DNA from 3 places in the Pseudomonas oryzihabitans genome. Region 2 is predicted to be linked to each of the others. Evidence: riboswitches for the same ligand, from Rfam matches in the RefSeq annotation. Region 2 holds a riboswitch; each other region holds the start of a gene.
The links. A riboswitch is a leader RNA that binds a small molecule or an ion and turns the genes downstream of it on or off. The one in region 2 is predicted to bind cobalamin.
Positions count from the first base shown of each region.

Region 1: another riboswitch for cobalamin. It lies ahead of cobW (cobalamin biosynthesis protein CobW); the one in region 2 lies ahead of APT59_RS19345 (ABC transporter substrate-binding protein).
Region 3: another riboswitch for cobalamin. It lies ahead of cobO (cob(I)yrinic acid a,c-diamide adenosyltransferase); the one in region 2 lies ahead of APT59_RS19345 (ABC transporter substrate-binding protein).

Region 1 covers NZ_CP013987.1:2,516,260-2,522,509, forward strand. The annotation lists gene cobN (cobaltochelatase subunit CobN) at 1-1,996, opposite strand, end outside; gene cobW (cobalamin biosynthesis protein CobW) at 2,003-3,055, opposite strand; cobalamin riboswitch at 3,157-3,497, opposite strand; cobalamin riboswitch at 3,556-3,893, shown strand; gene APT59_RS11675 (CbtB domain-containing protein) at 3,980-4,165, shown strand; gene APT59_RS11680 (CbtA family protein) at 4,178-4,855, shown strand; gene APT59_RS11685 (cobalamin biosynthesis protein) at 4,852-5,226, shown strand; gene APT59_RS11690 (segregation and condensation protein A) at 5,217-5,945, opposite strand; gene APT59_RS11695 (L-threonylcarbamoyladenylate synthase) at 6,056-6,250, opposite strand, start outside.
Region 2 covers NZ_CP013987.1:4,250,501-4,256,750, forward strand. The annotation lists gene APT59_RS19335 (ABC transporter ATP-binding protein) at 1-498, opposite strand, end outside; gene APT59_RS19340 (FecCD family ABC transporter permease) at 495-1,529, opposite strand; gene APT59_RS19345 (ABC transporter substrate-binding protein) at 1,526-2,542, opposite strand; cobalamin riboswitch at 2,573-2,721, opposite strand; gene cobJ (precorrin-3B C(17)-methyltransferase) at 2,728-4,398, opposite strand; gene APT59_RS19355 (precorrin-2 C(20)-methyltransferase) at 4,386-5,126, opposite strand; gene APT59_RS19360 (precorrin-8X methylmutase) at 5,126-5,752, opposite strand; gene cobG (precorrin-3B synthase) at 5,745-6,250, opposite strand, start outside.
Region 3 covers NZ_CP013987.1:1,584,913-1,591,162, forward strand. The annotation lists gene APT59_RS07100 (2-hydroxyacid dehydrogenase) at 1-550, shown strand, start outside; gene APT59_RS07105 (mandelate racemase/muconate lactonizing enzyme family protein) at 561-1,760, shown strand; gene APT59_RS07110 (four-helix bundle copper-binding protein) at 1,766-2,095, opposite strand; cobalamin riboswitch at 2,193-2,388, shown strand; gene cobO (cob(I)yrinic acid a,c-diamide adenosyltransferase) at 2,483-3,109, shown strand; gene APT59_RS07120 (cobyrinate a,c-diamide synthase) at 3,103-4,401, shown strand; gene bluB (5,6-dimethylbenzimidazole synthase) at 4,398-5,048, shown strand; gene cbiB (adenosylcobinamide-phosphate synthase CbiB) at 5,045-5,953, shown strand; gene cobD (threonine-phosphate decarboxylase CobD) at 5,946-6,250, shown strand, end outside.

The DNA of each region.
Region 1 (6,250 bases), 1.7 Mb from region 2:
CATCGGTAATGACCAGGCCCAACTCGCGGTCCAGGGCAGTCTCGCGCACCAGCTGCAGGATCTCGGCGCGCAGCTCGGTGGCCCGGCGCAGATCCAGCAGGCTGGCGTCATAGTATTCGTCGGCCAGGCGCTCCAGGTCGCGCAGCGGGCCGTAGCTCTCGGCCCGGGTCAGCGGCGGCATCAGGTGATCGATGATCACCGCCTGGGTACGACGCTTGGCCTGAGCACCCTCGCCCGGATCGTTGACGATGAAGGGATAGACGTTGGGCAGCGGCCCGAGGATGGCGTCCGGCCAACACTCCTGCGACATGCCCACGCCCTTGCCCGGCAGCCACTCCAGGTTGCCGTGCTTGCCCAGGTGGACCACCGCCTGCGCCCCATAGGCCTCGCGCAGCCAGAAGTAGAAGGCCAGGTAGCCGTGGGGCGGGACCAGCGACGGGTCGTGATAGACCGCAGCGGGATCGACGTCATAGCCGCGGGCCGGCTGGATGCCGACGAAGGTCAGGCCGAAGCGCACCCCGGCCACCATCAGCCGGCCACGCCGCTGCATGGGATCGGCCTCGGGCGGCCCCCAGCGCTCGGTCACCGCCTCCTGCAGGCTTGGCGGCAACTGGGCGAACAACGCCTGGTAGTCATCCAGCGCCAGGCTCTGCAAGGCTGGGCGCAGATCGCGTAGGGCACTGTCGTTGGTGACGCCACCGAGCAGGCGCTCGATCAGGGCAGTACCGCTCTCCGGCAGATTGGCCACCGGATAGCCGGCCGCCTGCAAGGCCTCCAGCACCTTGAGGGCAGCCGCCGGGGTATCCAGGCCTACGCCGTTGCCGATACGACCATCGCGGGTCGGATAATTGGCCAGGATCAGGGCGATGCGCTTGTCCGCCGCCGGGCGCCGCGCCAACTCGACCCAGTTGCGCGCCAGGCGGGCAACGAAGGCCATGCGCTCCTCGTCGGCCTGGTAGTTGACCACGTCGCTCTGGCTGCGCTCGCAGCGCCAGGCCAGACCCTTGAAACTGATCGGCCGGGTGATGATGCGCCCATCCAGCTCTGGCAGGGCGATGTGCATGGCCAGGTCGCGGGCGCCCAGGCCCTGGGGATTCTCCAGCCAGCGCTCGCGGTTGTCCTGGGCACAGATGGCCTGGAGCACCGGCACCGGTCGGCGGAAAGGTGCCAGGTTAGGCCGCTCCGGACTGGATTGGGCGAAGCCGGTGGTATTGAGGATCAGCGCGGTACCGGTCTCATCCAGCAGCCGCTCCACTTCCGTCAGGCAAGCGGATTCCTTGAGACTGGCCACGGCGATGGGCAGCGGATTCAGTCCCTGGGCCTGCAGTTGCTGGCAGAAGATATCAACGAAGGCCGTGTTGGCCGACTGCAGATGGGTGCGATAGAACAATAGCGCCGCCGTCGGCCAATCCGGCTGCCAGCGTTGGCGCCAGCCGTCGAGGCCAAGGCCTTCGGGCTGGTACACCGCCACGCGCGGCAATTCTCGTGGCGCCTCGTGGGTGTAGCTGGCACCCAGGCATTCGGCGGCCAGGCAATGGAGAAAATCCCGGGCATTCGTCAGACCGCCCTGGCGCAGATAGCGCCACAGTCGCTCGGCCAGCTCGGGCGCGACCGTACCCAGGGCCATCAGCTCCGGATCAGGGCGATCACAACCCGGTACCGCGATCAGGGTCAGACCCCGTGCGGCCAGCTCGGTGAGGCGTTCCATGCCATAGCGCCAATACCCCTGGCCGCCGTGCAGGGAGATGAACACCACCCGCGCCTGGCTCAGCACCTCCTCGACATAAAGATCCACCGAGGCGTGGTTCTGCAGCTGCATGGGGTTGGCCAGGCGCAGGCTGGGATAGCCGTCATCCAGGGTGCGGGTGGCCTCGGCCAGGAGCGCCAGGTGCGAGTCGCCACTGCAGAGGACAACGATTTCACCCGGCGTCTGCGCCAGGTGGGCAATGCCGTCATCCGGGACAAAACCGCCCGGCTGGGTACGCAGCAGATGCATCTAGGTTCAGGCCACCGCAGCGCGCAGCTGAGCGGTGATCGCCGCCTGGTCCAGCTCCTGGCCGATCAGCACCAGTTGGGTGCGACGGGGTTCCGCCGCCTGCCAGGCACGGTCGAAATGCTTGTCGAAACGGGTGCCGACTCCCTGTACCAGCAGGCGCAGCGGCTTGCCGGCAATGGCGGCGAAGCCCTTCACCCGCAGCACGCCATGGCGCTTGACCACCTCGGTCAGGGCCGCCAGCAGGGTCGCTTCGGCGACTTCGGGCAATTCGACACCAAAGGAGTCGAATTCGTCATGATCATGGTCTTCATGCCCCTCGAGGTCGTGGTGGGTCGGACGGCTGTCGATATGGGCCTCGGACTCGGCCTGCAGCCCCAGCAGCACCGACAACGGCAGCACGCCGCGACTGGCTTCCACCACCTTGACCGCCGGCGGCAATTCCTCGGTCACCTCGGCGCGGACCCGGGCCAGCGCCTCGGCATCCAGGCCGTCGGCCTTGTTGAGGATCACCAGGTCGGCACTGGCCAGCTGGTCTTCGAACAGCTCATGCAGCGGCGACTCGTGGTCCAGGTTGGGATCCTGGCGGCGCTGAACGTCCACCTGCTCGGGGTGGGCGGCGAAGGTGCCGGCAGCCACGGCCGGACTGTCGACCACGGTGATCACCGCGTCCACGGTGCAGGCGTTGCGGATCTCCGGCCACTGGAAGGCCTGCACCAGCGGCTTGGGCAAGGCCAGGCCGCTGGTCTCGATGAGGATGTGGTCGATGTCGCCACGACGCGCCACCAGCTCCTTCATGACCGGGAAGAACTCTTCCTGCACGGTGCAGCAGAGGCAGCCGTTGGCCAGTTCGAAGACCCGACCCTGGGCTTCTTCTTCGGTGCAACCGATGCTGCACTGACGGAGGATCTCCCCGTCGATGCCCAGTTCGCCGAATTCATTGACGATCACCGCGATGCGGCGGCCTTCGGCATGGTCGAGCATGTGGCGCAACAGGGTGGTCTTGCCGGAGCCGAGGAAGCCGGTGACGATGGTGACGGGGGTCTTGGCCAGGGTTTTCATGGGCTGCCCTTAGGTGAAATGCGAGAAAAGGCGGGCAGGCATGCCGGACGCTCGCACGCTGGCGAGGCCCTGGTGGCAGCCCGGATCACCCCGCCCGGTTGCGTATGGAAAACTAGCGAGGCAGGTCTCCTGGCTCACGGCGCCCGACTCCGGCCTTCCCGCGTGAGCAGTGGCCTTAGAGCTTGTTCATGATTTCGCGAGCTAGAGTCGAGCAAGGCGAAGATACTTAAGGAAGCGGATCGGACTCGCGCTCGAGTTTACGAATGGTAAATGAGCATTCCGAAAGCATCTTCAACGCAGTTGACCGACGCGCAGCACATTATGAACAGGCTCTGTGGAGAGGCTGAAGATGCCGCTTACAGTTGCGGGGGCAGCCGCGGTGTCGCACCGCGTTCCCTTTCAAGCTCTTGCGGACAAGAGCACCTCGAAGCCCGACAGGCTACGAGTGCCCCGCCGGGGTGTCAATCGAACAGGCTTGACCGTCGGACGACCCGCGTGGTCTGCTCGACCCTGCTTCAGGTGTCGCGACTCCGCCATGGGTCGCGGTGAAACGGGAAGCCGGTCCAAGTCCGGCACTGCCCCCGCAACGGTAGACGAGCGCAGGATCACGATGCCACCCGGCCGGCAAGCTTGGGGAAGGCGATCCTGGTAGTCGTACGGGAATGCGATCTTGAGCGAGCCCGCGCACGGCAAGACGAAACCTTCGTAGCAAGCGTCATTTACAGGGTGTAGATGAGTCTTGCGGAGAAGGATTCGACAACGCCGGGCCGAGCGCAGCCAGCCCGCCCCCACAAGACCCTCGTGAGTCCGGAGACCGGCCTGTCGCCTTCAAGCAACCCGCGGTGGGCGGTCGTGCTGGACGGCGGCTGCCTACCGGCCCGCTGCCTAGGCGCGTCCCTGCCGCTTCGACTCCGAGGCCTCGTCATGACCGCTGCCCGCTCCACCACCGCCCTGCCCCAGACCAGTACCCGCACCCAACGCCTGACGGCCACCCTGCTCGCCTGCCTGTTTGGCCTGGGCCTGGTGTTCCTGGCCGGCTTTTCCCATGTCGAGGCCCTGCACAACGGCGCCCACGACACCCGCCACAGCGAAGGCTTCCCCTGCCACTAAGAGGAGATCGGCATGTTTCAGCGTATCGCCTTCAGTGCCGGCGTGGCCGGCCTGCTCGCCGCCCTTCTGCTGAGCGTCCTGCAGAGCCTCTGGCTGACCCCGCTCATCCTTCAGGCGGAAACCTATGAGGTACAGGTCGAGGCACCGGTCATGACGGAGCATCATGAGCACGGCGCAGAAGCCTGGTCGCCGGAAGACGGCTGGCCACGCACCCTGGCCACCTTTGGCGGCAACCTGGTGGTGGCTGTGGGCTTCGGCCTGGTCCTGGCGGGCCTGTTCAATCTGCGCACACCGCACCGAACCTACCAGGGCCTGCTGTGGGGACTGGCTGGCTATGCCACCTTCTGCCTCGCGCCCAGCCTCGGCCTGCCACCGGAACTGCCAGGGACCGCCGCAGCCGACCTGACCCTAAGGCAAACCTGGTGGATCGGCACCGCTGGGGCCACCGCGTCCGCCCTCGCCCTGCTGGTCTTCGCCCGCCATCCCGGCTACAAGATCATCGCTCTGGGTCTGCTGGTATTGCCGCATGTGCTAGGTGCGCCCCAGCCCATCGAGCATTCCAGCCTGGCACCGCACGAGCTGCAGCGGCACTTCCAGATCGCCGTGCTGGCGAGCAATCTGCCATTCTGGTTGTTGCTGGGACTGGCCTGCAGTTGGCTGTTTCGCCGTCAGGGCGCGTCACACCCATGAAACGGGTCCTGGGCCTGGGCTGCCGGCGGGGCTGCTCGCTGGACGAACTCGCCGAACTGGCGCAGTCGGTGTTGCAGGAAGCCGAGTGCGAAATCACCGCCCTGACGGCCCTGGCCACGGTGGAAAGTCGACTGGAAGAAGGGGCCTTATGCGCCCTCGCCGAGCGCTGGCACCTGCCACTGCTCGGTTTCACGGCGGCGCAATTGGCTCAGCAGGTCGGCGTCCTTTCACCCAGCGCTGTCGCGCTGGAACACACCGGTAGCTCGAGCATTGCCGAGGCCGCGGCATTGAGGGCGGCTGGCGAAGGTGCCCGATTGCGCGTGAGCAAGCGCAAGAGCGCGGCCGCCACGGCGGCCCTGGCCTATTCCTGAGGCGCCACTTCGGCGTCGGCGCCACTGATCCGGGCGCGGACATGGATGGGGCTGAAGGCTTCGTGCTGGACCAGCTCCACCAGGGATTCCTTGACCAGTTCGAGGATGGCCATGAAGGTCACCACCACACCGAGACGGCCTTCTTCCTGGGTGAACAGGGCGACGAAGGGCACGAAGGCGCCGTCCTTGAGTCGCTCCAGCACCTGGCTCATCCGCTCGCGGGTAGATAGCACCTCACGAGTCACCTGATGGCTCTCGAAGAGATCCGCCCGGCGCAGTACCTCGCCCATGGCCAGCAGCAGCTCGCCCAGTTCGACCTCGGGCAACAGTTTGCGCGCACGCGCCTCGGGCGCCGGCAAAGTGGGTACCACGAAGTTACGCCCCTCGCGCGGCAGGTCGTCGAGATCCTCGGCGGCCTTCTTGAAGCGTTCGTACTCCTGCAGCCGGCGAATCAGTTCGGCGCGCGGATCCTCATCCTCGGCTTCCAGGCCTTCGGCCCGGGGCAACAGCATGCGCGACTTGATCTCCGCCAGCATGGCCGCCATCAGCAGGTACTCGGCGGCCAGTTCCAGCTGCACCGCCTTCATCAACTCGACATAGCTCATGTACTGCCGGGTGATCTCGGCGACGGGGATGTCGAGGATGTCGATGTTCTGCTTGCGGATCAGATAGAGCAGCAGGTCCAGCGGCCCTTCGAAGGCTTCGAGAAAGACCTCCAGCGCATCCGGCGGGATATAGAGGTCCTGGGGCAGCTCGGTGAAGGCCTCGCCATACACCAGCGCCAGGCGTAGCTGCTCGGGTTCGAGCAGCTGGGGATCCAGGGCCTCGCTCATGCTTCGATCATGAAGGGCGTGGGATCACCGGCACCGACACGGATCACCTCGGGCTCGTCGTCGGCCAGGCTGATGACGGTGGACGGCTGCAAGCCACCGGGTCCGCCTTCGATCACCAGGTCGACGAAGTGGTCGAGGCGTTCGCGGATTTCCCAGGCATCGCCGAGGGCGTCCTCATCCCCGGGAAGAAT
Region 2 (6,250 bases):
GGTGGGTTCGTCCAGCAGGAGTTCGCTGGGTTCCTGGGCCAGGGCGCGAGCGATCTGGGCACGCTGGCGTTCGCCGCCGGAGAGGCTGTGCCAGCGGCGGGCAGCCTTGTCGACCAGGCCTACCTGGGCCAGGGCCCGCTGGCAGACTTCGGCATCGCGGGCGCTCCAGGCATCGAGCAGGCCCCGATGGGGCGTACGACCCAGGCGCACCACCTCGGCTACCGAGAGATCAGCTTCGGTACCGGCCTGCTGCTCCACCAGGGCTACCCGGCGCGCCAGGTCGCGCCGGCGCAGGTCCTGCAGGGGCGTCTCGTCGAGGCTGACCCTGCCCTCCTCCGGCCGGCGCAGCCCGGCCAGCAGCCGCAGCAGGCTGGACTTGCCCGAGCCGTTGGGGCCGAGCAGCCCGAGCACCCCACCGGGCGGTACCGCCAGCGTGACCCCGCGGAGGATCGGCTGGCCGCCGGCGCTCCAGGCGACGTCGCGCGCGGCGAGACTCATCGGACCTCCCGTGCGCGATAGAGGATGAAGGCGAAGGCCGGCGCGCCGACCAGGGCGGTGACCACGCCGATGGGCAGGGTCTGCTTGGCCACCAGGGTACGGGCGACGATGTCGGCCAGCACCATGAACAGGGCGCCGATCAGGGCGCAGGTGGGCAGCAGGCGCCCATGCCCCGGACCAACCAGGAAGCGTGCCACATGGGGGATCACCAGGCCGACGAAGCCCACCGCGCCCACCAGGCTGACCAGGCAGGCGGTGATCAGGCCGGTGACCGCCAGCAGCAGCAGGCGCAGCGGCCCCACAGCGACCCCGAGGCTGGCGGCGGCGTCCTCGCCAAAGGCGAAGGCATCCAGCGCTCGGGCACAGGCCAGGCACACCAGCAGACCGGCGAGTACCACCCCGGCGGCCAGCCAGACGTCTGGCCAGCGCACCCCGGCCAGGCTGCCGAGCAGCCAGAACATCACGCTGCGCGCCTGCTCGGCATTGGCTGCGGTGGCGACGATATAGGCGGTCAGGGCATTGAACAGCTGGGAAGCGGCCACTCCGGCGAGGATGATGCGGGTGCTGCCACCGCCGCCCAGAAACGGCAACACCACGGCGAAGGCCAGCACCGCGCCGAGAAAGGCGCCGAGCGAGACCCCGAGCACCCCGCCGCCGACGCCCAGCAGCATTACCAGCACCGCGCCGGTGGAGGCCCCTGCCGACAGCCCCAGCACATAGGGTTCGGCCAGGGCGTTGCGCAGCAGCGCCTGGAGAATGGCGCCGGAGACCGCCAGGCCCGCGCCACAGCAGGCCGCCACCAGGGCACGACTGAGGCGGTACTCCCAGACGATGCCCTGGACGATACGCTCCACCGGATAGGGCCCCAGGCCTAGGCCGTTGGCGATGGCCTGCAGGCTGGTCAGAGGCGCGATGGGCATCTCGCCGAAGGAAGCGGCCAGCACCACGCTCGCCGCCAGCGCCAGCACGGCGGCCAGGCCCAGCAGCCAGCGCCAGGGCCGGGCCCCTTCGGCTGCCAGGGGCAGGCTCATGGTTGCGGCTTGGCCAGGTCGGCGGCCAGAGTCTCGACGCTGTCCACCACCCGCAGCGAGGGATTGAGGGTCGGGGCGTCCACCACCAGCAGGTGGTTCTCGCGCACCGCGCGCAATTCGCGGGTCAGGGGGTCGCTGCGCAGGAAGGCCAGCTTCTTGTCGACGTCATCGGCGGGATAGAGACGGCGGTCCATGCGCGCCACGACGATATAGTCAGGGTCCAGACTGGCGATACGTTCCCAGCTCACCGCTGGCCATTCCTCGGCGCTGTCGACCACGTTGCGCAGGCCCAGGGACCGGGCGATCCAGGCCGGTGCGCCCAGGTTGCCAGCGACCCAGGGATCGCCTTCCAGGCGCGGACTGGAAAACCAGAACAGCACCGAACGCCCCTGGACCCCGGCCGCCTTGGCCTGCTCGCCAGCGGCGGCGATGCGGTGATCCAGCTCGGCAACCAACTGCTTGCCAGCCGGCTGCACATCGAGAATGGCCGCCAGTTCCCGGGCCTCGCGGGTCACCAGGTTCATGTCGAAGGGCGCGCTGCGGCTGCCGTCGCTGTTGGAATCAGCAGTCACCGCCTTGCCCTCGCAATCGCTGGGCGCCACATAGGCGGCGATGCCCAGCTTGGCGAAGCGGGGGAAGTCCGCCACCTCGCCGCCGGGTCCGACGTGATAGGTGTACTGCGCCGCCACCAGGTCCGGCCGGGTACCGACCACGGCTTCGAAGCTGGGAGCGTTGTCGGCCAGGCGCGGAATGCCCTTGCCCTCCTCCTGCAGGTCTTTCGGCAGGCCGCCGAACCAGACCCCGGTACCCACCAGGCGCGAGCCCACGCCCAGGCGCAAGAGCAACTCGGTACTGGCCTGGCCCAGACTGACCAGGCGCTGGGGCGCGCGCTCGAAGACCAGGTCACGGCCGCAGTTGTGGATGGTCAGCGGATAGGTCGTGGCGGCCTGGGCGCTAAGGGCGGAAACGGACAACAGGCCGGCGGCGAGCAGCGGTGAAAGACGGCGAAGCATGGACTCTCCTTGGGATGACGCGTCCCTTGTGGATGATGGATGTTCCCTGGCGAGGTCTGGCTCGCTTCTTTCGAAGCTCACAGTGGCGCGACCGCGCCGGACTCTCACCGGCTTCCCGCCAGGGAATAGGAAGGGTCGCCGAGGGTGGGCCAGCGGCGACCAGGATTCAAGCATTAAATGTTACTTTATAACAATTCCGGATCGTACCAGCGCGGCGTATAGACCCATTCGCCGCCATCGGCCCGCGGAAAGCGCCGGGTATGGCTGGAGCCGAGGATCACCAGGGTGCGTGAATCCACCATGTCACTGCGCAGGGCGCCGAGGCTGGTGTATTCGAGCCCCCCGCCGGGCCGGCCGACATCACGGCCGAGGATCACCGGGGTGGTCGCCGAACGGCAGCTGCGCAGCACGTCCAGCGCGCGCTCCAACTGGTGCGGGCGAGCCTTGGAGATGGGGTTGTAGAAGGCCATGGCCAGGTCCGCTGCCGCGGCCTGGCGCAGGCGCTGCTCGATCACCGCCCAGGGCTTGAGGTTGTCGGACAGGGAGATCAGGCAGAAGTCGTGGCCCAGGGGCGCCCCGGCCAGGGCGGCGCTGGCCATGGCCGCGGTGATGCCCGGCAGGATCTCCAGCTCCACCGCCGCCCAGCGCGGGTCATCGGCGCCTTCCAGCACCTCCAGTACCGCGGCGGCCATGGCGAATACACCCGGATCGCCGGACGACACCATGACTACCTGGCGCCCGCTGGCAGCCAGCTCGAAGGCATGGCGGGCACGCTGCAATTCTTCACGGTTGTCGCTGGCATGGGCCAACTGATCCGGACGCAAGGGGCCGGCCATCTGCACGTAGGTCGCGTAGCCGAGTACGTCCTGGGCCTGGTCCAGGGCGCGGCGCACCACCGGTGCCATGAGCTCGGCCGCGCCGGGGCCGAGGCCCACCACGCTGAGGCGGCCACGCCGCTGGCCAAGGTCCTCGGCTTCCAGCGGCCGGTCATGCAGGTGCAGGGCGATGCCCCGCTCCTGGGCACGTTCCACCGTCGTCAGGGCGAAGTCCGGCGTGTTGGCGTCGACGAATCTCAACGGCACATCCAGCGCCTGGCTCAGCTCGACCAGGCCGGGCGCGGCCATGTCTTCCGCCCGCGCCAGCAGCACCGCCACGGCACCTGGCGCATAGCCGGTGCTGGCAAGCAGTTCGGTGACGGCGGCAGCGGTGGCATCGGCACGTACCGCCACCAGCACGGCGCGGGGATGGATGAGCAGGGTGTGGTCGTCGGCACTGGCCAGCGGCGAGACCAGGATGCGCTGGTGCGCAGCGGGGTCACGGGCCAGGGGTACCTCGTCCAGCCAGGGCGCCTCGCCCTCGATGCGTACCGGGGCGCCGGCCAGCAGATCGGCCACCCGGTGCTTGGCCACGTCGACGTCGGCCAGGGCATAGCCGGCCGGTGGATCGAGCAGGCAGGTGCCGAATCTCAGTTCACCACTGGTGGTGATGGCCGGGGCCACGTCCAGCAAGGTACCCAGCTGGCGGGCCAGGCGATTGGCACCGGCCAGGCCGCCCAACAGCGGCACCACGGCGCTGCCGTCCTCGGCCACCGCCAGTACCGGCGGCTCGGCGGTCTTGTCGTCCAGCAGCGGCGCCAGGCTGCGGATGACGATGCCGGCGGCGCAGAGCACCAGCAGCGGCCGCTGCTGGCGATAGAGGTCGCGCAGATGGTCGCCGAAAGCGGTGTAGGTCACGTCGCCCTCGACCCGCCCGGCCAGGCCGTGCACCAGGCTGCCCGGCAGGCCAGCCTGCAGGCGGCGAGCAGTGGCCAGGGCGCCAGGGCCGAGGATGACGATGGCCGGGCTCAACCCTTCCATTTCACCCCCGGTACCACCACCAGCGAGAAATACGGCGAGGCCATGGGGTCGACCTCATCCAGCGCCACGATGCGCTGGTTGTCCATGGTGGCGCGTTCGATGTAGCGGGCACGCTCGTCCAGGCCCAGGTCGCGCAACACCTGGCGCACCTTCTCGAAGTTGCGCCCGAGCTTCATCACCACGGCGGCGTCGGCGCTCGCGAGACGTGCCTTGAGCTCCTCGGCGGAGAGCACCCCGGAGAGCACCGTGAGGGTCTGGTTGCGATAGACCAGCGGCAGGCCGAGCATGGCCACGCCGCCGAGCATGGAGCAGACCCCCGGCACCACCTGGGCTTCGTAGCGCTCGGCCAGGCGGTCGTGCAGGTACATGTAGGAGCCGTAGAAGAAGGGATCGCCCTCGCAGATCACCGCCACGTCGCGACCGGCGTCCAGATGGTCGGCCACCTGGGCGGCGGCGGTGTCGTAGAAGTCGGCGATCACCGTCTCATAGGACAGCGGCGGCGCCAGCTTCTCGGTGGTCACCGGATAGACCAGCGGCAGGCGCTGCTGGCCGTCCAGCAGATAGCCCTCGATGACGCCATAGGCATTGCCGCCCTGGCCCACGTTGGCCTTGGCCTTGGCGACGAAATAGGCCACCACCGGCGCGCCCTGCAGGAGGCGCAGGGCCTTCAGGGTGATGAGTTCCGGATCGCCGGGGCCGACGCCCAGGCCGAGCAGGCGGCCGGCCATCACTCCACCTCCGTGGCCAGGGCATTGACCGCTGCCGCGGCCATGGCGCTCCCGCCACGGCGGCCGCGCACGATGACGTAGGGCACGCCGCGACTGTCGGCGGCCAGGGCGTCCTTGGACTCCATGGCGCCGACGAAGCCCACCGGCATGCCGAGGATCAGCGCCGGCTTGGGCGCCCCGGCGTCGAGCATCTCCAGCAGATAGAACAGCGCCGTGGGGGCGTTGCCGATCACCACCACGCTGCCGGCCAGGTGCGGCCGCCAGCGCTCCAGGGCCACCGCCGAGCGGGTGTTGCCCTGGGCCACGGCCAGCTCGCGGATGCCCTCGTCATGCAGGGTGCAGATCACCTGATTGGCGGCCGGCAGCCGGGTGCGGGTGACGCCCTCGGCGACCATGCGCGCATCGCAGAGGATGGGCGCGCCAGCCGCCAGCGCCGCACGACCGGCCGCGCCGGCGCCCGGGGAAAAGGCCAGGTCCTGGACCACGTCGACCATGCCGCAGGCGTGGATCACCCGCACGGCGAGCTTTTCCAGGTCAGCGGGGATGGCCGATAGATCGGCTTCGGCGCGGATGGTGGCGAAGGATTGGCGATAGATCGCCTGGCCGTCGCGTTCGTATTCAAGCATCACTAGGACTCCGGGCCAGCCAGGCGGCGGCCTCGTCGAGGGATAGTTGGGTGGCGCGCCGCCAGCCCGGGCCGGGCTGGGTGGCGTCGCGCACGAAGAGGTCATAGCGGCCGGGGGCCACGGCCAGCAGGGTATGGGGGGCCTGTCCGGCCAGGGCGCAACTGCGCGGGCAGCCGGACAGGTGTACCTCCACGCCTGCCGGCAGCCGCTCGGCCAGGCGCAGGGCGTCGCCCTTGGTATCGGCCTGCCCCTTGGCACAGCCCTGGCTCCCGGTACAGGCGATCAGCCGGGCCAGGGGCGCGGCGGGGTCGGTGACCAGATCCAGGGCGCCCAAGGCCGCGAGCAGGTCCGGCGCCGTGCCGACCGGCACATCGGGTAGCAGCAGGCCCTGCCAGGGCGTCAGGTGCAGTTCGCCATTGCCGTGGTGCTCGGCGAGTTCGGCGACCGCTGCCAGGGTCATGGTCGGCAGCCGCCCCAAGGCGGGCTGGGCACCGACCC
Region 3 (6,250 bases), 2.2 Mb from region 2:
GATCCTGGGTTTTGGCAGGATCGGCCAGGCGGTGGCGCAGCGGGCGCGGGCCTTCGGCATGCGCATCCTGGCCATCACCCGTAGTGCCCGCGACGGCCGGGTGCCCGCCGGGGCCGATACTGCACTTGCGCCCGAGGCGCTGAACGAAGCCCTGGGCCTGGCCGATTACGTAGTGCTGGCCTGTCCGCTGGACGAGACCACCCGGGGCTGTTTCGGCGCTGCCCAGTTCGCCGCCATGCGGCCGGAGGCCGTGCTGCTGAACCTGGCACGGGCGGCGGTGGTGGAAGAAGACGCCCTCTATCAGGCGCTCGCCGACCGGCGCATCGCCAAGGCGTACCTGGACGTCTGGTACCGCTACCCCAGTGGCGAAGGCGATCTCGTGGCACCCGCACGGCATCGCTTCGAAGAACTGCCCAATGCCGTCTGCACGCCGCATGTCTCGGGTTGGACCCACGGGCTGTTCGCGCGCCGCTATGCCTTCATCGCCGCCAACATCGAACGCCTGCGTCGGGGCGAAACGCTGCTCAATCAGGTCCGCGGACCTCGCTAGAGGAGGCGCCATGCGCATCACTCGCATCGAAACCACCAGGCTCACGCAACTGCCCAATCTGCTCTGGGTGGAGATCCACACCGACAGTGGCCTGGTCGGTTTGGGTGAGACCTTTCGCGGCGCCGAAGCGGTGGAGGCGCAGATCCACTCGCTTTGCGCGCCACTGCTGTTGGGTCGCGATCCCCTGCAGATCGAAGCCCACAGTCGGGCGCTGCTGCGTGGCTATCTCGGCTTCAACGGCAGCGGCGTGGAAACCCGAGCGGCTTCGGCGCTGGACATCGCCCTCTGGGACCTGTTCGGCCAGGCTATGGGTGTGCCGATCCATCAGCTGCTGGGTGGCCAGGTCCACGAGCGGATGCGCGCCTACAACACCTGCGCCAGTCCCAACTTCAATACCGGTGGTGAGCAGCGCCGGCTGATCGCCAAGGGTGAGGCCCGTGTGGCCGGTCGCTACGACGATCAGGTGGCGGCAGTGGAAAACCCGGGCGAACTGGCCCAGAGCCTGATGGACGAAGGGTTTGCCGCCATGAAGATCTGGCCCTTCGATGCCTTCGCCCTGGCCAGTGGCGGCCAGTTTCTGTCCAGCACCGACTTGCGCCAGGGTCTGGAGCCCTTTGCGCGCATCAGGGAGGCGGTCGGCGATGGCATCGAGGTAATGTGCGAATTCCATTCCTTGTGGAATCCGACCTGCGCCCTGCAGATCGCCCGAGCACTCAAGGACTACAACATCTTCTGGGCGGAAGATCCGATCAAGATGGATCACGTTCAGGGGTTAGCGGATTTCCGGCGACTGGCGGGCATTCCGGTCTGCGGCAGCGAGACCCTAGCGATGCGCGGTGCCTTCCGCGATCTGCTGGCGGCCGATGCGCTGGACTATGTGATGGTGGACCTGTCCTGGTGCGGTGGGTTGAGCGAGGCACGCAAGATCGCCACCTTGGCCGAGGCCTATCAGAAGCCCATCGCCCCGCACGATTGCACCGGACCGGTGGTGCTGATGGCCTCGCTGCATCTGGGGTTGGCCTCAGCCAATGCCATCTTTCAGGAAGTGGTGCGAGCCTATCTGGCGGGCTTCTATCGTGAGCTGGTCACCGAGCTGCCGGTACTGGAGCAGGGCTGGCTGCTACCGCCAACCGCACCGGGCCTAGGCACCGCCCTGCATCCGGCGCTGCGTCAGCGGCCGGACCGGATCGGGCGGGTATCAACGCGGTAAGGGGCTCAGGCGGCCATGGCTGCGCAGGCATCGGCGCAGGCTTCACAGGCCTGGGCGCAAGCCTGGCAGTGGTCGGCCTTGTGCTTGCCGCATTCGGCGGCGCAGGCGCGGCAGGTCGCCACGCAGAGGGCACAGGCTTCGGCCAGGCGATCGCTGCCGCGCTGCATGAAGGTGGCGGCCAGGCGGCAGGCGTCGGCGCAGTCACGATCTAGGCGCACGCAATCGCGCATCATGTCCAGATTGGCTTCACCCAGACAGGCGCTGGCGCAGGTTTCGCACGCGGCCGCGCAGTCGAGGCAGGCCTTGATGCAGGCGGCGAGGGAGGATTCGGTCATAGGTATCTCCTGGCAGTGGGGTGCTAAGGGTGGACCCGGCCGCCGGGCGCCGAGTTCGGCCCGCGCGATCGATTGACGCTCTCTCGGGTAGTCCGTACCCTGCGCCCTTGCACGTGGTGCCCCGTTTGAGTCGGGGTGAAACAGGGAAGCCGGTCGAGCCGGCGCTGCCCCCGCAACGGTAGTTGAGTAGCAGCTGCGCGAGACCCACTGGCCCCGGCCGGGAAGGGGCGCAGCGGGTGCCCGAGGGTATCGACTCACCAGCCCGGAGACCGGCCACGCTTGCGTTCATCTCGGCGATGCGGAGGGCGTCGTGCGGCGTCGCCACCTGCCTTGCGCGGGCGGCGTCTCTGCCCGTTTCTCCGTCGCGCCCGCACCCGGAGAACCGCCATGACCGACACCCCTGATTCGAACAGCCCCGAGCGTGACGAGCGCCATCGCGCGCGCATGGTGCGCAAGAAGGCGGTGATCGACGCCCGGATCGCCGACGCCCAGGACGAACGCGGCCTGCTGCTGGTGCACACCGGCATCGGCAAGGGCAAGAGCAGCTCCGCCTTCGGCATGGCGGCACGCGCCCTCGGCCACGGCATGCAGGTCGGCGTGGTGCAATTCATCAAGGGCCGCCGCGACACCGGCGAGCAACTCTTCTTCAGGCGCTTCCCCGACGAGGTGCGTTACCACGTCATGGGCGAGGGTTTCACCTGGGACACCCAGGATCGTGCCCGCGACCTGCAGTCGGCGGCCGCGGCCTGGGCGGTGGCAGTGGAGCTCTTGCGCGATCCGGCCATCGGCCTGGTGCTGCTGGACGAACTCAACATCGCCTTCAAGCATGGCTATCTGGAGGTCGACCAGGTGCTGGCCGATCTCGCCGGGCGTCCGGCGCACCAGCATGTGGTGGTGACTGGCCGCGGCGCGCCGCCGGCCCTGATCGAAGCCGCCGACACCGTGACCGACATGAGTCTGGTCAAGCATGCCTTCCAGGCCGGCGTCCGCGCCCAGCAGGGCATCGAATGGTAGGCGAACCGCGGCACTGCCCGGCGCTGCTGATCGCCGCCCCGGCCTCCGGTCAGGGCAAGACCAGCGTCACCGCCGCCCTGGCCCGGTTGCATGCACGCCAGGGGCGGCGGGTGCGGGTGTTCAAGTGCGGCCCGGATTTTCTCGATCCGATGATCCTCGCCCGTGCCAGTGGCGCCCCGGTCTACCAGCTCGATCTGTGGATGATCGGCGAGGCCGAGAGTCGGCGCCTGTTGTGGGAAGCGGCGGCGGAGGCGGACCTCATCCTCATCGAAGGCGTCATGGGGCTGTTCGACGGGCAGCCGTCGGCGGCGGACCTGGCCGAGCGCTTCGGCGTACCGGTACTGGGGGTGATCGACGCCGCGGGCCTGGCGCAGACCTTTGGTGCCCTGGCCTATGGCCTGGCCCACTATCGGCCGAGCCTGCCGTTCGCCGGTGTGCTGGCCAATCGCAGTGGCAGCCCGCGGCAGACGCAGCTGATCCGCGGCAGCCTGCCGGCGGGCATGACCTTCTTTGGCAGCCTGCCAAGAGATGCCGGCATCGAGCTGCCCAGTCGCCACCTGGGGCTGATCCAGGCCGACGAGGTCACCGACCTGGATCGCCGTTTGGACATGGCGGCCGATGCCCTGGCCGCCAGCTCCGACATCGAATTGCCGCCGCCAGTGGCCTTCGCCGCGCCGGAGCCGACGCCGGTCGAACCGCTGCTGGCCGGGGTGCGCATTGGCGTGGCCCGCGATGCGGCCCTGGCGTTTCTCTACCAGGCCAACCTGGACTTGCTGCGCGCCCTGGGCGCCGAGCTGCAATTCTTTTCCGTGCTTGCCGACTCGACTCTGCCGGAGGTGGACAGCCTCTATCTACCGGGCGGCTATCCCGAGCTGCACCTGCAGGCGCTGTCCAACAACCTTGGCATGCGCGCCGCCATTCGCGCCCACCACGCCGCCGGCAAGCCGATCCTTGCCGAGTGCGGTGGCATGCTCTATCTGCTCCAGGAGCTGACCGACAAGGCCGGTGAGTCCGCCGCCATGCTCGGTCTCCTGCCGGGCAGCGCGCGGATGCAGGCCCGGCTGACCGCCCTGGCCCTGCAGTCGGTGGAGTTCGCGCAGGGCACCTTGCGCGGCCACACCTATCATCATTCCGCGTTGGAGTCGCCCGAGGCACCCTGGGCGCGGGGTCTGTGCCCCAATGGTAAGGCGGTGGCCGAGGCGGTCTATCGAGACGGTCGCCTCACCGCCAGCTATATTCACTTCTACATGCCGTCGGCACCCGCCGCGGCCGCCGCGATGTTCAAGCCGTGACCACGACACCCTATACCCCTGCCGAACAAGCCGCCGTCTACCGAGCCATCGCCGAGCGCCGCGACATGCGCCATTTCTGCGGTGGCGAGGTGCCTCCCGAACAACTGGCCCGCCTGCTGGGTGCCGCCCACCAGGCCCCCAGCGTCGGGCTGATGCAGCCCTGGCGCTTTCTGCGCATCAGCGATCCGGTCTTGCGCCAGCGCCTGCACGAGCTGGTGGAGGAAGAGCGCTGCGCCACCGCCGAAGCCCTCGGCGAGCGCAGCGATGACTTCATGAAGCTCAAGGTGCAGGGCATTCTCGACTGCGCCGAGGTGCTGGTCGCTGCCCTGATGGACGGGCGCGAAGCCCATATCTTCGGCCGCCGTACCCTGCCGGAGATGGACCTGGCCTCGCTCTCCTGCGCCATCCAGAATCTCTGGCTGGCCGCGCGTTGCGAAGGCCTGGGCATGGGTTGGGTCTCGCTGTTCGACCCGGAAGCGGTGCGCACCCTGCTGGAGATGCCCGAGGGGTCCCAGCCAGCGGCCATCCTCTGCCTGGGGCCGGTGGAAGCCTTCTATCCGCGACCCATGCTGGAGGAGGAGGGCTGGCGTCAGGGCCGCCCGCTGGAAGAACTGGTCTTCGAGAATCGTTGGGGCCAGAAGCCATGATGCTGGCCTTCGCGGTCGTCGGCGGCATGCTGCTCGACCTGCTGCTCGGCGAACCCCGTCGGGGCCATCCCCTGGTGCTGTTCGGCCGCTACGCCGACAGCCTCGAAGCGCGCTTCAACCCCGGTGGCCGTGGCTGGCGCAGTCATGGGGTGATGGCCTGGAGCCTGGCCGTGCTGCCCTGGGTGCTGCTCACCGCCTTGCTCTGCCAGATCGGCTGGCTGGCCTGGATCATCCAGCCTCTGGCGCTGTATCTGGCGGTGGGCCTACGTAGCCTGGGCGAGCACGCCGAGCCGGTGGCACGTGCCCTGCAGCGCAACAACCTGCCCGAAGCACGGCGCCGGGTCGGCTACCTCGTCAGTCGGGAGACAGACGAGCTGGACGAAACCGCTGTGGCCCGCGCCGCCACCGAATCCGTGCTGGAGAATGGCAGCGACGCCGTCTTCGCCGCGTTGTTCTGGTTCGCCCTGCTCGGTGCCCCGGGCGTGGTGCTCTATCGCCTGGCCAATACCCTGGACGCCATGTGGGGCTATCGCACCCCACGCCTGGAGCGCTTCGGCTGGGCCGCGGCGCGCCTGGACGATGTCCTCAACTATATTCCCGCGCGTCTGGTCGCCCTGACCTATGCCGGTCTTGGCCGCTTCTGGAGCGCCATCGAAAGCTGGCGCTCCCAGGCGCCGCTGTGGGACAGCCCCAACGCCGGCCCGGTGATGGCCGCCGGCGCCGGTGCCCTGGGGGTGAGCCTGGGCGGCGCCGCCCGCTACCACGGCGAATGGCACGAGCGTCCGTTGTTGGGTCGCGGTCCGGCCCCTACCTTCCTGGCCATCACCCGTGCCCTCCAGCTGGTACGACGCGGCGCCTGGCTGTGGACCTTGCTGATCGCCCTGGGAGGACTGCTGCTTGCTTGAGCACGGCGGTCGACTGCGGCGCGCGGCGCGCACCTATGATATCCCCCTGGCCGACTGGCTGGACCTGTCTACCGGACTGGCTCCTTGGCCCTGGCCATTGCCCGAGATTCCCGCCAGTGCCTGGGCGCGCCTGCCCGAGCCCGATGACGGCCTGGTGGACGCCGCCTGCAGCTACTATCGTGCGTCCGCGCTGTTGCCGGTGGCTGGTTCCCAGGCTGCCATCCAGGCGCTGCCCGTCCTGCGCGCGCCTTCGCGAGTCGGGGTGCTGGCGCCCTGTTATGCCGAGCATGCCCTGGC